3 regions of the Pseudoalteromonas sp. UCD-33C genome follow, and region 3 is predicted to be linked to each of the others. Evidence: predicted binding sites of a transcription regulator. Region 3 holds the regulator's gene; each other region holds the start of a gene.

Region 1 (6,281 bases), on a different contig from region 3:
AGCAAGTACTGATATTCACTCGTACTAAACAAACCGCCGATGTGCTTGCTAAAGAAATGTGTAAAGACGGCTTAAAAACCGAATCTATTCATGGCGATAAAAGCCAAGGTGCGCGTGATAAAGCACTGCAAAATTTTAAATCAGGTGCGACAAGAGTACTGGTTGCGACAGATGTTGCTGCGCGTGGTCTTGATATTGCCTCACTTAAGTATGTGATTAACTATGAATTGCCTTATGTGGCTGAGGACTACGTACACCGTATTGGTCGAACAGGGCGTGCTGGTGAGAAAGGGATGGCGATGTCGCTGGTTAGCATCGATGAGCAGTGGCTATTGGACGAAATAGATATCTTACTCGACACGAGACTCACGCCGCAGTGGTTACCAGGCTATGAGCCTGATTTAACCAAAGAGCCAAAGCAAGTTCGTAAAAATACTAATAAGGCACGCCGCTCTCGTGATAAAAAACGTATTTTAGGGCAAAAAAGTAGGAGACGTTCCTAAATCTGGCATATATTTATACTATCCTCCGGCTAAAGTTAAGAGTTTAGTATGCTAGAAGAGAATAAGTGGGCGTTTCGCCGCGCTGATAAACAGTTCTCCTTAGAAAAGTGGCAGAAAACAATTGATCTCATGACCGAGTTGTTTTCTGCTCCCGCAGGTTTTATCGTTCATAAAACAGATGATGTTTATCGTATTATCGTCTCCAGTGAGCAACAAGAAAACCCCTATGATGCCGGGGCTGAATTAAGCGCCGACGATAATATCTTCTGCAAAAAAGTACTGCGTGACATGGCACCGCTTTATGTGGATCACGCCAGCCAAGACAGTCAATGGGATGACAGCCCTCTGGTAAAAGATGGTTTTGAGTCTTATCTTGGGGTGCCAATTAGCTGGCCAAGTGGCGAGCCCTTTGGCACCTTTTGTGTTATGGATTTTAAACAAACCCATTATCAACAGAGCTTTTTAGAACTAATCGAGCAGCTTCGCGATATGGTCGAAGATGACCTTGCACTGTTAGACAACTTTACGCAAATGCGTGAAATTGCCATGCTTGATTCATTGACCAATATTTATAATCGCCGTGCAATAGATCTGCTTTGCCAACATAAATTAAATATATCGAAACGACTTGGTTTTGATATTAGTTGTCTATTTATCGATATAAACAGCTTTAAGCCACTCAATGATACGTATGGCCATGAAGTGGGCGATCTCGCGCTGATTTGTTTAGCTGACACCATGAAAGAATGCCTACGTGAAACCGATATTATTGGCCGCCTAGGGGGCGATGAGTTTATTGCGTTATTGCAAGTTCAGCCCGGTGATTGCATAGACAGCATCGCTGATAAGCTCAACACCACCTATCAATCTAATTTAGAGAAGCGGGGCATTCCTGTTACGAGCTTAAGTATTGGTTCAGGGGTAATAGCTCAGCCAAAAGAAAACTTTGCTGAGCTATTAAAACGAGCAGATGAAGATATGTATGAGAAAAAGCAAGCTTCTAAGGCAGCACGCTAAGCTATTTGCTTCTCAGCTAGGTTTAACTCCATAGTTGCTTTAAGTAAACGGTAAAGGTTAATTGAAGCATCAATTTCTTCTTTACGATTGGTTAAGCTCTCAATATTTAAACCCAGCGGTACATCTAAATGTGCGCAGCTTTGTAAAATTAAGTCGAGATTCTCACGGCAAATACGCACTGATTCACTCAATGTATTTGTCGAATCTAACATGCGGTATTTAGTCGCTTCTGGTACAGAAATACCTAACCATTCCATAAATTCTAAGGTTTTTTCACCACCACAAGGGGTAAACGTCAGAATAATGCGTTTTGGTGCTGTGCCTTGTGCTTTACAGCTACGCGCATAGCTGGTGATTAAATCAATCGTTGCTTGGGCATTGTAAACGGCTTGTGAGATGAAAAACTTACAACCTTGCGCTGTTTTTTCAACTAAACGCTCATGTTCATTACGTTTGCTGGCATGGCGCTCGGCAATAGTAACACCACCTAAAAATACATCACTGTTCTGTTTTGCCAGCGTTTTATATGCATCAGGTAGGCTTAATTTGATGTCGCCATGAGATGATGGGCTACCCACCAACACTAAGTTTTTTAGTTCAAAGTCGTTACGTGTTTCGTTTAACCATTCGGTAAATTCAGCTTCTCCACGCTGGGCAACACTTTTATAAGTGATCACATCAAGTTGTGACAAGCTACGTAGTAACTGACTGTATTCACGAGGATCTACCGTTTCTTTAAACGGAAAAGGACGCGGCTTTGCAATACGGCTACTCTCATCTTGAATGTCGTAGATGATTACACCGTCGTATTCAATTTCGTGTAAACGACCGAGTAGCTTCTGAGCAATGGTCTCAAGCTGTGCTTTATCAGTACCAGACTTTGGTGGTGTGGTACCAATTAGGTAGACACCTTGATTGGTGTCTTCAATTTTCTCTTGTAATGATAAAGCCATAATCCTCATTCCAGCTCGTGCTAATGTCTATGACAAATAATATAGCAGCCATTTAGACGTCTAGATAGATTTTTTTCTTGAAAGTTTTTCAATGACTATGAATTTTACTCAAGTTTAAAGCTGAGCGTTTCGCAAAATTGACACACCTGTTTACATAAATTATTGCTCTGACCCTCATATTTTCTGGCGCTTTGATGCATAATCAAGCAGCAATGATTATGAGAAAAATAACTAACAAGGGAACATTATGAAATTTAGATTATTAGCAACCAGTGTTGCTGTAACACTTGCTTTAAGTGGCTGCGCAAGTAACTCACAGTCAACGATGGTTAAAGAAGTCGAAATTGAGCAGCAAGTAAGCCAAGATGATAACCGTGTATTTAGCCAAGATTACCTATTAGAAGAGCTTGAGAATGGCCTTCGCGTGATGGTAGTTAAAACAGATTACCCAGATGTTGTGTCACTGCAAATTCCAGTATCGGTTGGTTCACGTAATGAGGTTGAAGCAGGTAAAACCGGTTTTGCACACTTCTTTGAGCATATGATGTTTAAAGGCTCTGAAAAATTCCCACAAGATGTGTATTCAGATATTTTAAAAAACTCGGGTGTTGATAATCGCGCGTATACGACCAACGATTACACTAACTATCACTTAAACTTTTCAAAAGAGCACTTAGATAAAGTACTCGAAATTGAAGCTGATATTTTCCAAAACCTGACTTACAGCGAAGAGCAGTTCCGCACCGAAGCGCTGACTGTAAAAGGTGAGTATTTAAAGAATAATGCTAGCCCAATTCGTAAGTTACTTTCTGCGGTTCGTAACGAAGCATTCGAAAAGCATACCTATAAGCACACCACCATGGGCTTTTTCGAAGACATTGAAGCTATGCCTGATCAAATGGCCTATGGTAAAGAGTTTTTCGCTAAATTTTATAAGCCTGAGTATGTATCTTTAGTCATTGTTGGTGATGTTGATCCACAAGAGACCATGGCAATGGTGAAAAAGCATTGGGGTAATTGGAAAAAAGGTGATTACCAAGCAGATATTCCTGTTGAACCAAAGCAACAAGCCGCAAAATATGTACATGAAAAAAATGATGGTTTACCAGGCCACTGGTTGCTTGTGTCATACAAAGGCACTGCATGGGATCCTACTCAAAAAGACCGTGCCGCTCTTGATTTGATCTCACAGCTGTATTTCTCTAACAACTCGGCACTTTATCAAGAGCTTGTTGTTGATAAACAAATTGCCAGCCAAATGTTTACCTATAACCCAGATACTAAAGATCCGGGTTTATTACATGTGTTTGTAAAAGTCGAAAACGAAGCGGACCTGGCTAAAGCCCGTGATGCGATTAACCGTACCTATGCACAAGCGCGTACTGAGTTAGTAGATGCGCAAAAGTTAGCGGATTTAAAATCAAACCTAAAGTATAGCTTTATAAATGGTCTTGATTCATCGCAGTCAATCGCTTCAACACTTGCAAGCTACATGCACTTTGAGCGTGATCCTGAAGTGATTAACCAACTTTATGCCACAGCTGACAGCATCACTCCGGATGATATCAAAGCGGTAGCAAACAAATATTTTGTTGATCCGAGCCGTACTACGGTGACAATGTCGGCGCTTGATAAAGTGGCTGGTTTTGAGCAAGAAGTTGATTTAAATGCCTTGGTTGCCAGTATCGAGCAAGCCCCAACAGAGCGTCACTTTAAAGTACTTGATAAAACCAATAGCTCACCACTGGTTGATGTTAACTGGTTATTTAATACCGGCGCAGCGGCTGATCCACATGGTAAAAAAGGTTTAGCAGCACTCACTGCAGCGATGCTAGCGCAAGGTGGCTCAGAAACTATGAGCTACAAAGATATTCAAAAAGCGTTATATCCACTAGCGGGAAGCTTTGGCTATCAAATCGATAAAGAGATGATTTCACTTCGTGGTCGTGTACATAAAGACAATGCCGCGCAGTGGTATGCACTTGTTAGCGACCAGTTGTTAAACCCTGGCTTTAGAGAAGATGATTTTAAACGCCTGAAAAAAGAGCTTATTGATAGCATTAAAGCAGGTCTGAAAGCGTCAAATGACGAAGAGCTAGGTAAAGAAGTGCTATATCATCAGCTTTATAAAGGCCATCCGTATGAAAGCTATAACTATGGCGATTTATCAGACCTTGAAGCACTGACACTTGACGATGTAAAAGCGTTTTATGCTAACCAGTTTGCTCAATCTAAATTAACAGTGGGTCTAATTGGTGCGATTCCGGGTGATGTTAAATCGACTATGATGAAAGATTTAACATCGCTTCCTCAAGGTAAAGAAAGCCGCTTAACGATTCCTGATGCGCCAGAACTTAAAGGTCATCATGCAACGATTGTTGAAAAATCAGCGCAATCTACCGCTGTGTCATTTGGTTTCCCAATCGATACAATTCGTAGCAGCGATGACTGGACAGCGCTTTGGTTAGTGCGCTCTTACTTTGGTGAACACCGCAGCTCAAACAGCTTCTTGTATCAGCGCATTCGTCAAACCCGTGGTATGAACTATGGTGACTATGCATACATTGAGTACTTCCCGCGCGGTATGTTCCAAACGAAACCTGATGCTAACTTAGGTCGTTCAGAGCAAATTTTCCAAGTGTGGTTACGTCCGCTTCGTTCTAATAACGATGCGCACTTTGCAACGCGTACGGCATTATTTGAGCTTGATAAGCTAATTAAAAATGGCATCAGCAAAGAAGATTTTGAAGCGACTCGTAACTTCTTAATTAACTTTGTGCCACAAATGGTTGCAAGCCAAGATCGCCAGTTAGGCTATGCACTTGATAGTGAGTTCTATAACACTGAGAGCTTTGTTGACTATGTGCGCGGCAAGCTTGAAAAGCTAACCCTTGATGATGTTAACCGTGTTATTCGCGATAACCTGCAAACAGAGAATATTCACTATGTGTTTATTACAGGTGATGGCAAAGACATGCAAAAACTCCTAGCTTCAGAGCAAACATCACCAATGGTGTATAACGCTGAAAAACCAGCAGAACTTGTTGCTGAAGATAAAGTGATTGCAGACTATAAGCTTGCAATACCAGCGAAAAACATTTCAGTACTTGATGTCGAAAAAGTATTTCAGTAATAACTGAATAAACAGGCTCTAATCAATGCCCCTAATCAGGGGCATTTTTCTATGTTTAATGGCTCGATGTTATCAGCAACCACAAGCTGATTTCGGCCAGCTTCTTTTGCTTGATAAAGCGCACTATCAGCCATTTCAATGAGTAACATGGCATCATCAATGCTACTAGGGCAGATAGTTGCTAAACCAATACTAACCGTCAAGGGATGACCGGCAAGCTCTGGTAATTGAAGCGTATTTATCGCTGCCATAAAACGCGTCACGAGTTTTTGTGCTTGATGGCTTTGCGTGTTACCAAGTACCAGTACAAATTCTTCACCGCCGTATCTAGCGCACAAGTCACCAGGTCTGCGAGTATAATCTGGTAATAGTTTTGCCACTTCTTTCAAGCAAATATCACCCACCAGATGACCAAAGTTGTCATTAAGAGACTTAAAGTTATCAAGGTCGATCATGGCTAACGACAAGGGGTGCTTTAAACGTGCACAGCGACTCCATTCCTGTTTATAAAAATCATCAAAATGACGTCGGTTAGCTATTTGTGTGAGGCCATCGATACGGGCGAGTTCTTGTACTTGCTGCTCGGCGATTTTACGTTCGGTAATATTCAAGTGGCTGATCACAACATAACCTGCTGTGCCAAGTTTTAAAGGCACTGCGCGCATCATAAACCAG
Region 2 (6,281 bases), on a different contig from region 3:
TGCGTGGGCTTAACCGTAAAAAACAGGAAAAAATTTGCATTAACAGTCTGCTTTGTTTATTTTGATCACTTATTTATTTTAAATGTACTCCGCAAAGCGAATGGATACTGAGATAGAACTGAAGTTTTTGGTGTCAGATGCCGTTGTTCCACTGATCCCCGCATTAATTACCCAATTTGCAAAAACCGTTACTAACAAACCGTCACGCAATTTACAAAATGCTTATTACGATACGCCAAGCCGAGAATTACGCGCTTTAGATATTGGCCTTCGTACTCGCTGTTGTGATGGTGAGTGTGAACAAACTATCAAGCTTGCTGGCGAAGTGGTTGGCGGCTTACATCAGCGCCCAGAATACAACTTACCACTGTCAGGTAACCGCCCTGATTTACTCGCATTTGATGCTGCTATTTGGCCGCATGGCATGCAAGTGTCTGGTATTGCAGAAAACCTATACCCAATTTTTAGCACTAACTTTATACGCCGTACTTGGTTACTCGAAACCGAAAATGGCGCAAAAATTGAAGTGGTATTAGATAAAGGTGAAGTTGCTGCCTCGGGTCAGGTTGAGCCAATCTCTGAACTTGAAATCGAACTGATTGAAGGTAGTCGTAATGAGTTGTTTGCTTTGGCAGATAAACTGGTTAGTGAAAGCCATGTTCGCTTAGGGCTTTATTCTAAAGCTGCTCGAGGTTATCGTCTTGCAGATGACAAACCATTAAAAGCAAGCAAATCAATTGGCTTTGTGCCACTAAAACGTGGTGCAACCCAAGAACAAGCTTTAGTAGAAAGCATTAACTACGCGATTCGCTTTGTACAAAAACATGAAGCCTGCTATTTCATAAAACCAAGCTTAAAAACCCTTAAGCGTGTCACAGACGGTATTCGTTTAATTCGCCATACATTTTGGCTGTTTGACGATATTGTTAGTAAAGACGATACCGACTCATTGCGTACAGAGTTAAAGTGGTTATTGAGCGAATTAGCGTGGGTTGAAAATGCTATTCAGCTAAAAACCTACACATCTAAGCGCCACGCATACTACAAAAAAATCAACAGTGCGCCTGAGCTCACACAAGTTATTAATGACCTAAAAGAGTTACAGCCAAGCATTGATGATATTGAAACTCTTTTTCATAGCACCCGATACAACCGCTTATTATTACAATTAACAACCTGGTTAATTGAAAAACAGTGGCGCAAATCATGGGGGCAGGCTGAGTTTCAGGCTGCAGAAAAACCAGTTGCCGATATTGCTAAGCGTTTATTTGCTAAAGATTGGCACGACATGCACGAGCTTATTCCTGAGCAGCAAGTGTTTACAGATAAAGACTATTTGGCACTACGCACCCGCCTTGAAAATTCATTACTCAGCGGCAACTGCTTAGGCGCTTTGTTCGATAAAGAAGATAGAAATGAGTTCCGTATGCCGTGGGTTGATATCTCCCATGGTATTTATGAGTTAAGCACCCTTGAGTACTTAAAGCAGTTATGTGCAGGACAAGATGACTTAGAGCTGACAAAAATTCAATCATGGCTTGATCAAAAGTCAGAGTTTTTGGTTAGTGCGATGGAGCAAAGTCGCCACGCGTCATTTAATACAGACCCATATTGGTTTTAAATAAATGCGCTTGTGCCTATGGATAGGGTTAGCATGTTTGAGTCTCTCGGCAGTAGCTAACCCTATTGAATGGCAAACCTACAAACAGCAAGACGGCATAAAGGTTAGCTATAAAAAGCACGAAACTGGTATTATAGAAATTAATGCTTCTGTGCTGGTAAAAAATGCCAAGGCCAGTGATTTTATGGCATTGCTCAGTGATACCGACAACGCCGCAAACTGGCTCGAAAATGTCAAAAGCGTGACGCTAATGGAGCGCTTAAGCCCTTCAGAAACCCTTGTTTATACCCACTTTAACTCGCCTTGGCCGGTGTCAGATAGAGATTTAGTCAGTTACTCTTGTTATCACGCTTTAGATGAGCACAAAACCGAGTTACAAATCAAAAGCCAACCTTATGCAAAAGCCGAAGTCTCTGGCGTTGTGCGTATTAAAGACCTCACCGCCTATTGGCGTTTAGAGCAGCAACAAAGTAATTTGTTGGTCAGCCATCAAGCCTATGCTGATCCAAGTGGTTCAATTCCGCATTGGTTAAGTAACAAGGTATCGCTAAAAAGCGTTTATAAAACGCTACAAGCACTGAGAGAACAATTAACTAATAATCAGTTCTCCCGCGCAAACACCAGCAGTATTCCAGGTGATTGCTAGCGTTTAATCAAGCGTATTTGGGTGACAGAGTAAGAATTTATTATTATGATCAGGCTAATTCTGAGCGGGTAGGTAAAAAATGAAAGAACCAAAAATTCCCCTAGTTAATAAGCCAAATGGTATTGGCTTTGGGCGTATTTTAAAAGCAACCAAGTGTTCTATTAAAGGCTTTAAAGCGGCATTTAAAGAAGAGTCGGCATTTCGTTCTGAAATCTATTTAGGGGTGTGTTTATTACCCTTGTCAGTGGTTCTTGCGCAGTCATTAAATCATTGGTTAGTGTTGTTTATTCCTTACTTGTTATTATTAATTGTTGAGTTACTGAACTCGTCGATAGAAGCGCTCACTGACCGGGTAGGGATTGAGTATCATGTATTATCGGGACGAGCTAAAGATATGGCTTCTGCGGCAGTGACATTGAGCTTGCTAATTCTAGCCTTAGTTTGGGGTGTCGCAGTTTACGAAAAGATAGTTACCTACCTTTAAAACAGACATAAAAAAAGCGCCAAAAGGCGCTTTTTTCATTTTATCAAACCTATTACAGGCCAGCAGCTGAACGAAGTGCGTCTGCTTTGTCTGTACGCTCCCAAGGGAACTCATCACGACCGAAGTGGCCGTATGCCGCAGTCGGTTGATAGATAGGACGCTCAAGATCAAGCATTTGGATTAAGCCGTAAGGGCGTAGGTCGAAGTGCTCACGTACTAATTCAATTAGACGCGCTTCTTCTAATTTACCTGTACCAAATGTTTCGATGCTGATAGATGTTGGCTCTGCAACACCGATAGCGTAAGAAACTTGTAGCTCACATTTGTCAGCAAGGCCAGCAGCAACCACGTTTTTAGCAACGTAACGAGCAGCATATGCAGCTGAACGGTCAACTTTTGATGGATCTTTACCAGAGAAAGCACCACCACCGTGACGAGCCATACCACCGTATGTATCAACGATTATTTTACGACCTGTAAGACCACAGTCACCCATTGGGCCACCGATTACGAAACGGCCAGTTGGGTTGATGAAGAACTTAGTTGCGCTTGAGATTAGCTCAGCAGGAAGAACCGGCTTAATGATAGTTTCCATTACCGCTTCAACTAAGTCGTTTTGTGAGATTGAATCACAGTGTTGAGTTGAAAGAACAACTGCATCAATACCAACAGGCTTGCCATTTTCGTATGCAAACGTTACTTGAGATTTTGCATCTGGGCGTAACCAGTTAAGCTCACCGCTTTTACGAACTTCAGCTTGGCGCTGAACTAGACGGTGCGAATAAGTGATAGGTGCAGGCATTAAAACATCAGTTTCATTACATGCGTAACCGAACATTAGACCTTGGTCACCAGCGCCTTGCTCTTCAGGGCGAGCACGGTCAACACCTTGGTTGATGTCTGGAGATTGTTTACCGATAGTGTTTAGGATTGCACAAGAGTCAGCATCGAAACCCATGTCTGAGTGCGTGTAACCGATTTCACGTACTGTTTTACGTGTGATTTCTTCGATATCAACCCAAGCGCTAGTTGTGATTTCACCACCAACCATCACCATACCGGTCTTAACGTAAGTCTCACATGCAACACGGGCATGAGAATCTTGTTCAAGGATAGCATCTAGAACCGCGTCAGAGATTTGGTCCGCGATTTTATCCGGATGACCTTCAGAAACAGATTCAGAAGTAAATAAATGTTTTGCCATTGTATTTCTGCTCACAAATATTGCGCTTCACAAACGTCGGTAATAGCGCTAAAAAATTAAGGGGCGTATTTTATCTAAAACAAATATGTTTGCATAGTAATTTTACGCCTAGACGTCTATTTAAAATTACTAATAACGTATTGTTCTTAACAAACGCCCATAATTGGTGCATTTAATGCGGATTTTTAATTGCACTGTACCCTTACAATAAGTAAGAATGGGGCTTCATAAACAACCAGCGCAAATACATAAAGGTAGGAGAATTCATGCCATCACGCAAAGAACTTGCAAATGCTATTCGCGTCTTATCAATGGACGCAGTACAACAGGCCAAATCTGGTCACCCTGGCGCCCCTATGGGCATGGCAGATATCGCAGAAGTACTATGGCGCGATTATCTAAAGCACAATCCAACGAATCCAGAGTGGGCAGACCGAGATCGATTTATTCTTTCGAATGGCCACGGTTCAATGCTGATCTATTCTCTACTGCACTTAAGTGGCTATGACTTACCACTAGAGGAAATTAAAAACTTCCGTCAAATGCACTCAAAAACACCAGGTCACCCAGAGTATGGGTATGCACCAGGTATTGAGACTACTACGGGTCCATTAGGTCAAGGGATCACAAATGCAGTGGGTATGGCAATTGCCGAAAAAGCGCTAGCTGCACAGTTTAACCGTGAAGGTCACGATATTGTTGATCACTTCACGTATGCATTCATGGGCGATGGCTGTTTAATGGAAGGTATTTCACACGAAGCCTGTTCATTAGCCGGTACATTAGGCCTAGGTAAACTAGTTGCGTTTTGGGATGACAACGGCATCTCAATTGATGGTGAAGTAGAAGGTTGGTTCAGCGATGACACACCAGCGCGCTTCAAAGCATACGGCTGGCACGTAGTAAGCGATGTTGATGGTCATAACCCTGATGCAATTCGCGCCGCTATCGAAGAAGCGCGTAGCATCACTGATAAGCCATCATTAATCTGTTGTAAAACAGTGATTGGCTACGGTTCACCTAACAAATCAGGTAGCCATGATTGTCACGGTGCACCACTAGGTGAAGACGAAATTAAAGCATCTCGTGAATTCCTAGGTTGGACTGGCGATGCATTTGAAATCCCAGCTGATATCTACAGCGAGTGGGATGGCAAAGAAAAAGGTAAGCAACTAGAAGCCAGCTGGGACGAAAAGTTTGCAGCATACGCAAGTGCACACCCTGAACTTGCTGCTGAGTTTAAACGCCGTACAAATGGTGAGTTACCAGCTGATTGGGCTGAAAAGTCACAAGCTTACATTGAAGAGCTACAAGCAAACCCAGCAAACCCAGCAACACGTAAAGCATCACAAAATGCATTAAATGCGTTTGGCCCGTTACTACCAGAATTCATGGGTGGCTCTGCTGACCTTGCAGGTTCTAACTTAACACTTTGGGATGGCTCAAAAGGCCTAGAAGCAAACGATGCTAGCGGTAACTACATTTTCTACGGTGTACGTGAATTTGGTATGTCAGCGATTATGAATGGTATTGCATTGCACAAAGGCTTTATTCCATACGGTGCAACATTCCTAATGTTCATGGAATACGCACGTAACGCAGTACGTATGGCGGCATTAATGAAGCAGCCAAGCATCTTCGTTTACACACACGATTCAATTGGTTTAGGTGAGGATGGCCCAACGCACCAACCGGTAGAGCAAATTGCAAGCATGCGTTTAACGCCTAATCTAGTGAACTGGCGCCCATGTGACCAAGTTGAGTCAGCGATTGCATGGCAACAAGCAATTGAGCGTAAAGATGGCCCAACATCACTGATTTTCACTCGCCAAGGCCTTGAGCAACAAACGCGTACTGCACAGCAGTTAGCTGATGTGAAAAAAGGTGGTTACGTACTTAGCTGTGACGGTGAGCCAGAGCTTATCCTTATTGCAACAGGTTCTGAAGTACAGCTTGCACAAGATGCCGCAGCAGAACTGCGTTCACAAGGTAAAAAAGTACGTGTGGTATCTATGCCTTCAACTGATTTATTTGATGAGCAAGACGCTGCGTATAAAGAAAGCGTATTACCAGCAAGCGTAACACGCCGCGTAGCAATCGAAGCGGGCATCGCAGACTACTGGTACAAATATGTAGGCCTAAACGGCGCAGTAGTTGGTATGACGACATTCGGTGAGTCAGCACCTGCAGGCGAGCTATTCAAGCACTTTGGTTTCACTGTTGAAAACATCGTAAACAAAGCAAACGCCTTGTTCTAAGCTTTAGCCGCTAAAACTTAAAAGCCCGCCCTGTATAACCACAGCGCGGGCTTTTTTATTCCCCCGTA
Region 3 (6,281 bases):
TAATACGGCAAGTTCATCTTTTAACTGTGCCAAGGCCTGTTGTTTATTCTGACCTATAAGTAACTGCTCAATTAAAGCCCGTTGATTATTATCAATAAGCAATAGAATATCGCTAACAGCTTGGCTATCTTGCTGCTGGTAACTTTGCCAAAGCTTTACCAGGGTGTCAGTTGTTTTACCCGATGCCGACACAACCACGCAATCGCCCTGCTCTGTATTAGCAAGAACAATGTTCGCTACCGCATGGTAACGATCTGCCGAGCTTAAGCTTGAGCCACCAAATTTATGAACAATATTTACCATTTCTTCTACCACAATGCCGTATGTGCTGGCGTTAACTTAAATGACGCGTTTTGCTGTGTATCTTGCTGTGTTAGCTTAGCTTCAGCTTTTGTAACTTGTTGGCCTTGACCTGGTTTTACTAAATTGAAAACACGGTCTAAATCTGCAATGAGATCTTTTACGTCTTCAATACCTACAGAAATACGGATCAGCGTATCGCCTACACCGGCTTCAAGGCGCGCTTTAGGCTCCATACCTGCGTGGGTCATTGTTGCAGGGTGACAAATCAAGCTTTCTACCCCACCTAGCGACTCAGCAAGGCTAAAGTCTTTAAGGCTTGTTAAAAACGCTGCTGCATCGTTGATATCGCCTTTAATATCAAAGCTCACCATGCCACCAAAGCCACGTTGCTGTGCTTTAGCAAGCTCATGTTGTGGGTGAGAAGCAAGGCCTGGGTAATAAACTTGGCTTACATAAGGTGAGCTTTCTAAATAATCAGCAATGGCAAAGGCATTTTCTTGGTGCTGCTTTAGGCGTACATTTAAAGTACGTAAACCACGAAGCGTTAAGTAGCTGTCAAATGGTGCACCAGTAATACCGATATTATTCGCCCACCAAGCAAGCTCGTCGCCTAGCTCTTGCGTTGCAGCAATCACTGCACCACCCACTACATCAGAGTGACCATTGATGTATTTAGTTGTTGAGTGCACAACAATATCAACACCAAACTCAATTGGGTTTTGTAATGCAGGTGATAAGAAGGTGTTGTCAGCCGCAACCAAAGCACCACACTGCTTAGCAATACTAGTAATTGCTTTAATATCTGTTAAACGCAAGATTGGGTTACTTGGCGTTTCAATCCAAATCAACTTGGGTTTAATCGCTAAAATTTCTTGGAGATTTTCAGTTTTAGTTAAATCCAAAACTTTTAGTTTTAACAGGCCACGTTTTTCAAGCGAGGTGAATAAACGGTAACTACCGCCATAACAGTCATGTGGGATCACTAACGTATCGTCACTGTTTAATAGCTGAGTGGCTAAATGCACTGCAGACATACCTGTTGCAGTTATAATACCTCTAGCACCACCTTCAAGCTCTGCTAAGGTTTCAGCTAAGATATCGCGATTTGGATTACCGCTGCGACCATAGTCATACTGGCGCTTAGTATCAAAATCAGCAAACGAATAGGTGGTTGATAAGTAAATTGGCGGTACAACCGCACCATGATGTTTATCGGCTTCGATGCCGTGACGAACAGCAATCGTCGCTTTATTTTTTTCGCTCATTTCATCACCTATTCTTAAATTGGATGTTTAGACGTCTAAAAGGTTAGATGATCAAATATGAGAAGTCAAAGCATTTATGGCTTATACATAGAAGTTTATACATTTACACCACTAGATGGCTAAATAACTAGTATTTGACTATCTTTTTTAAAGAGATAGAATTTCCGCATCTTGCGCTGTGAATAAGGCGTAAATCACTGACAACCGAGGCAACGAAACAACTTATGGCTAAATGGAACGGTGAATACATTCACCCATATGCAGAACACGGTAAAAAATCAGAACAAGTAAAAAAGATTACCGTATCGATCCCACTCAACGTATTAAAAGTATTAACTGACGAGCGTACACGCCGCCAGATCAATAACCTGCGTCATGCGACGAACAGTGAGTTATTGTGTGAAGCTTTCTTACATGCTTTTACAGGTCAACCATTACCAAATGATGACGACCTACGTAAAGACAACCCTGAAAAGGTACCTGAAGAAGTTAAAAAAATTATGCAAGAAATGGGATTAGATATCCCAGTGCTTGATTCAGAATAAGTATTTCGGCCATCGGATCACCGCCGATAATCGCAGATATAAAAAAACTCAGCCTAGGCTGAGTTTTTTATTGCGCGATATACCTAATAGCTAATTAAGCTTAACGCATGTAATCTTCTGGCATGTCGATTTGCGCCACACCCGACTCTACTGCTGCTTCAGCAACAGCACGTGCAATACGTGGTAATAAACGCGGATCCATAGGCTTAGGAATGATGTACTCGGCACCAAACTCAAGTGACTCAACGCCAGCTGCTTTTAATACTTCACTTGGTACAGGCTCTTTCGCGATACCACGAATTGCGTGAACTGCAGCAATTTTCATTTCATCATTAATTGCCGTTGCACGAACATCTAACGCACCACGGAAAATAAATGGGAAACAAAGCACGTTATTTACTTGGTTAGGGAAATCTGAACGACCCGTTGCCATAATTAAATCGTTACGCGCACTGTGTGCAACTTCTGGAGCAATCTCAGGATCTGGGTTTGAGCATGCAAACACGACTGGCTTATCAGCCATCAGCTTAAGATCATCTGCTGTTAACAGGTTAGGACCTGATACACCAACGAATACGTCAGCATCAGCAATAACATCTTGTAATGTACGCTTATCGGTATTGTTAGCAAATAATTGCTTATACTCGTTTAAGTCATCACGACGTGTATGGATCACACCTTTACGGTCAAGCATATAAATGTGTTCACGTAGTGCGCCACACTTAATTAAAAGCTCCATACAAGCCACAGCAGCAGCACCGGCACCTAAACATACGATGATGGCATCTTCGATGTCTTTACCTTGCACTTCAAGGGCGTTAAGCATACCAGCAGCAGTTACAATAGCTGTACCATGTTGGTCATCGTGGAAAACTGGAATATCACAGCGCTCGATAAGCGCTTTTTCGATTTCAAAACACTCTGGCGCTTTAATATCTTCAAGGTTGATACCACCAAACGTATCAGCGATGTTAGCAACCGTATTAATGAAATCTTCTGTTGTGCGGTGTTTAACTTCAATATCAATTGAGTCAAGGCCAGCAAAACGTTTAAATAGTAACGCTTTACCTTCCATTACAGGTTTTGATGCAAGCGGACCTAAGTTACCTAAACCTAAAATTGCGGTACCGTTTGAAATAACCGCAACCATGTTACCTTTGCCTGTATATTTATAGGCATTTGCTGGATCAGCAGCAATTTCACGGACTGGTTCAGCCACACCTGGGCTATAAGCTAAAGCGAGATCGTTAACCGTTTCGGCTGGTTTGGTTAGTTCAACACTAATTTTACCTGGAACGGGGTGAGCGTGGTAATGTAATGCTTGTTCACGAAAATCTGACATAACGCGATAGTATCCTGCAAAAAGTTAAAAAGTGAGAGAGCTTGCATCAGTACGATACCTGTAATGTATAAAAATTCCAAGTATTATCAGGTCTATCCTGTTATATGCTATATCGCTTAATTTTAAAGGATTTCCCAACAATTTCTGTGCATAGTTGCGATTAATCAGACATAAAAATTCACCTGTTTATGACCTTTTAAGCACGTGTTTTTGTATTTTATACGCACGTACACTGCAATTAGCCGAAATTAGCCCAAAATAGCCATTTCAACGAAGTTCACAGCATTTACTCACAAAGTTATTTAAATTTATTATTTTTAATAACTTTTATGAAAGTTTATACAAAAAAGAATATAGCCAAGGGGTGGCACTTTGTCTGCAAAATTAGCGACATAATGGGCATAACAACCAGAAATAGTTATGCAAGATACATAAGTGAAGATGATAAGTAAGTGGCAGCGTTATACCAATTCGCTTAATTAAGTGATCTATTTTGAGGCAATAAAACCTCGTTGATAGCAAGGCAAAAATTTCGTTATTTAGTTGTTCTAAATCAGAAATTTTTAACGCAGATAGCGACAGGTTTAACCCCTCAAAATGATTAAGTATTATTGCGGATTGGTATCAATAATGAGTTTTGTGAATTTTAGGCATAAAAAAAGCACCCTAAGGTGCTTTCTTTAACTAAACAGCAGAGATTACTTCTTGCTGCTAAGTGCACCGAAGCGCTTGTTGAAACGATCAACACGGCCGCCAGTGTCTAAAATCTTTTGCTTACCAGTGTAAAACGGGTGACACTCAGAACATACGTCTAAGTGGATGTCTTTACAAAGAGTTGAGCTAGTTTCGAATTTGTTACCACATGAACAAGTTGCAGTGATAGCTTCGTACTTAGGGTGAATACCTTCTTTCATAGGGAACCTCTAGTTAAGGCCGTATCGCTCTCCAAACCCGAAGTCTGGCACCATACGCAGTTAATACAATTAATAGGCCGCGTATTTTATAGCTCAAGTGACCTTGCGACAAGCTTTAAATGCATCTTTCGCTAAAAAAATAATCAAATGGCGTGTTGTTCAGTATTTGTTGGTAGGTTTTTAACAGTAATTTTAGTACATTATCTTTCTACCTTTGTTTCAGTTGAGTTGTCATGCACTTTGTAGAAGTTGCCATAAAAGTCCCTTTACAGCGTACCTTCGATTATAAAGTTGAACAGCTGCTGCATAGCCCTGAGTTAAAGCCAGGTATGCGCGTTCGCGTGCCATTTGGTAGTCAAAAAAAGGTTGCCGTGGTCTTGGCTCTTAAAACATCAACCGATGTTCCTGCTGACAAAATAAAGCCGATTATTGATGTTATAGACGACACGCCAGTTTTATCTGAGCAACATTTAGCATTACTAAAATTCACAGCACGCTACTACTGTTACCCATTGGGCGAGACCATTCATACGGCACTTCCGGCTGCATTAAGGCAAGGCGAATGCCCAGATAAAACCAGCATTAACATGGTTGAGCTAACCGATAAAGGTGCAAAGCTGCCGTCGCTGAAAGCAAAAACCCAGTTAAATTTATTAAAGCAGCTAGCCGAATCGGGCAAATCATCGCTTACAGAATTAAAAGCACTCGGATTTACCAAAAAAACCATCGACAGTCTGCTCGATAAAGAACTGATCACTCAGTTTATTGAACATGATAACCAATGGCAGCAACGCGCGCCGACTGTTGGTAGCAAGCCGGTGCTTAATAAGGAGCAAGCTGTTGCCTGCACTAGCATTAACCAAGCTCGTGGCTTTACCAGCTTTTTGCTTGAAGGAGTTACCGGAAGTGGTAAAACCGAAGTGTATTTGCAATGCCTAGAAGGAGTACTCAAAAAAGGTCAGCAAGCCTTAGTATTAGTGCCTGAAATTGGCTTAACACCACAAACAGTCAACCGTTTTCGTCGTCGCTTTCCTGATACACCAATTATGCTATGGCATTCAGCCCTAACAGATAACGAACGCTTACAGACCTGGCGTTTTTGTGAAAAAGGCAGCTGCGCCATAGTGATCGGCACACGTTCGAGTATTTTCTTGCCCTTTTTATCTCTTGGCATGATCATCGTTGATGAAGAGCACGACAGCTCGTTTAAGCAACAAGATACACTACGCTATCATGCTAGAGACCTAGCCGCTTATAGAGCATATCAGCATAATATTCCGCTCGTTCTAGGCAGTGCCACACCAGCACTTGAGACCTTACATAAAGCAATTAATAACAAATATCAGCTGTTGAGTCTAACTGAACGCGCCCAAACCAGTACTGATAACCAGTTCCACTTAATGGATATGAAAGGTCAGCCTGAGCAAGCAGGGATTGCCCATGCCAGCCTTGCTTATATGCGCCAACATTTAGAACGTGGTAAGCAAGTGATGGTGTTTTTAAACCGTCGTGGTTTTTCGCCTACCCTTATATGCCATGAGTGTGGTTGGCTAAGTGAGTGCTCACGTTGCAGCACCAGTGCAACCTTTCATAAAGCCATTGGCCAGATGATTTGTCACCACTGTGGTGAACAACATCAGGTCCCTCATCAATGCCCGGATTGCGGCAGTACGCAGATTTTTCCAAATGGCAAAGGCACTGAACAAATCGAAGAGTTTTTAACACAAACCTTCCCTGACATTCCGATTAGTCGTATTGACCGAGATTCAACTCGTCGTAAAGGCAGCTTAGAAAAAGCGCTTGATGATATTAACCAAGGCGGTGCTCGCATCTTAGTTGGCACGCAAATGTTGGCAAAAGGCCACCACTTTGCCGATGTTAGCCTTGTTTTAATCCTAGATGTCGACAGTGG

The links. Region 3 encodes MetJ, which represses methionine synthesis genes. Its sites were predicted from a motif close to TAGACGTCTAGACGTCTA; they were not measured.
Region 1: the regulator MetJ is predicted to act here: its motif matches at 2,519-2,536, upstream of AOG26_RS01115 (methylenetetrahydrofolate reductase).
Region 2: the regulator MetJ is predicted to act here: its motif matches at 4,057-4,074, upstream of metK (methionine adenosyltransferase).

Annotation. Positions count from the first base shown of each region.
Region 1 is NZ_LJTB01000001.1:262,318-268,598, reverse strand. Features, by position in the region: gene AOG26_RS01125 (DEAD/DEAH box helicase) at 1-503, shown strand, start outside; gene AOG26_RS01120 (sensor domain-containing diguanylate cyclase) at 552-1,520, shown strand; gene AOG26_RS01115 (methylenetetrahydrofolate reductase) at 1,517-2,473, opposite strand; gene AOG26_RS01110 (M16 family metallopeptidase) at 2,721-5,606, shown strand; gene AOG26_RS01105 (GGDEF domain-containing protein) at 5,642-6,281, opposite strand, start outside.
Region 2 is NZ_LJTB01000001.1:364,434-370,714, reverse strand. Features, by position in the region: gene AOG26_RS01575 (CYTH and CHAD domain-containing protein) at 101-1,621, shown strand; gene AOG26_RS01570 (START domain-containing protein) at 1,659-2,267, shown strand; gene AOG26_RS01565 (diacylglycerol kinase) at 2,347-2,751, shown strand; gene metK (methionine adenosyltransferase) at 2,804-3,955, opposite strand; gene tkt (transketolase) at 4,222-6,213, shown strand.
Region 3 is NZ_LJTB01000009.1:37,084-43,364, reverse strand. Features, by position in the region: gene metL (bifunctional aspartate kinase/homoserine dehydrogenase II) at 1-303, opposite strand, end outside; gene metB (cystathionine gamma-synthase) at 309-1,568, opposite strand; gene metJ (met regulon transcriptional regulator MetJ) at 1,793-2,113, shown strand; gene AOG26_RS15435 (malic enzyme-like NAD(P)-binding protein) at 2,214-3,455, opposite strand; gene rpmE (50S ribosomal protein L31) at 4,154-4,369, opposite strand; gene priA (primosomal protein N') at 4,603-6,281, shown strand, end outside.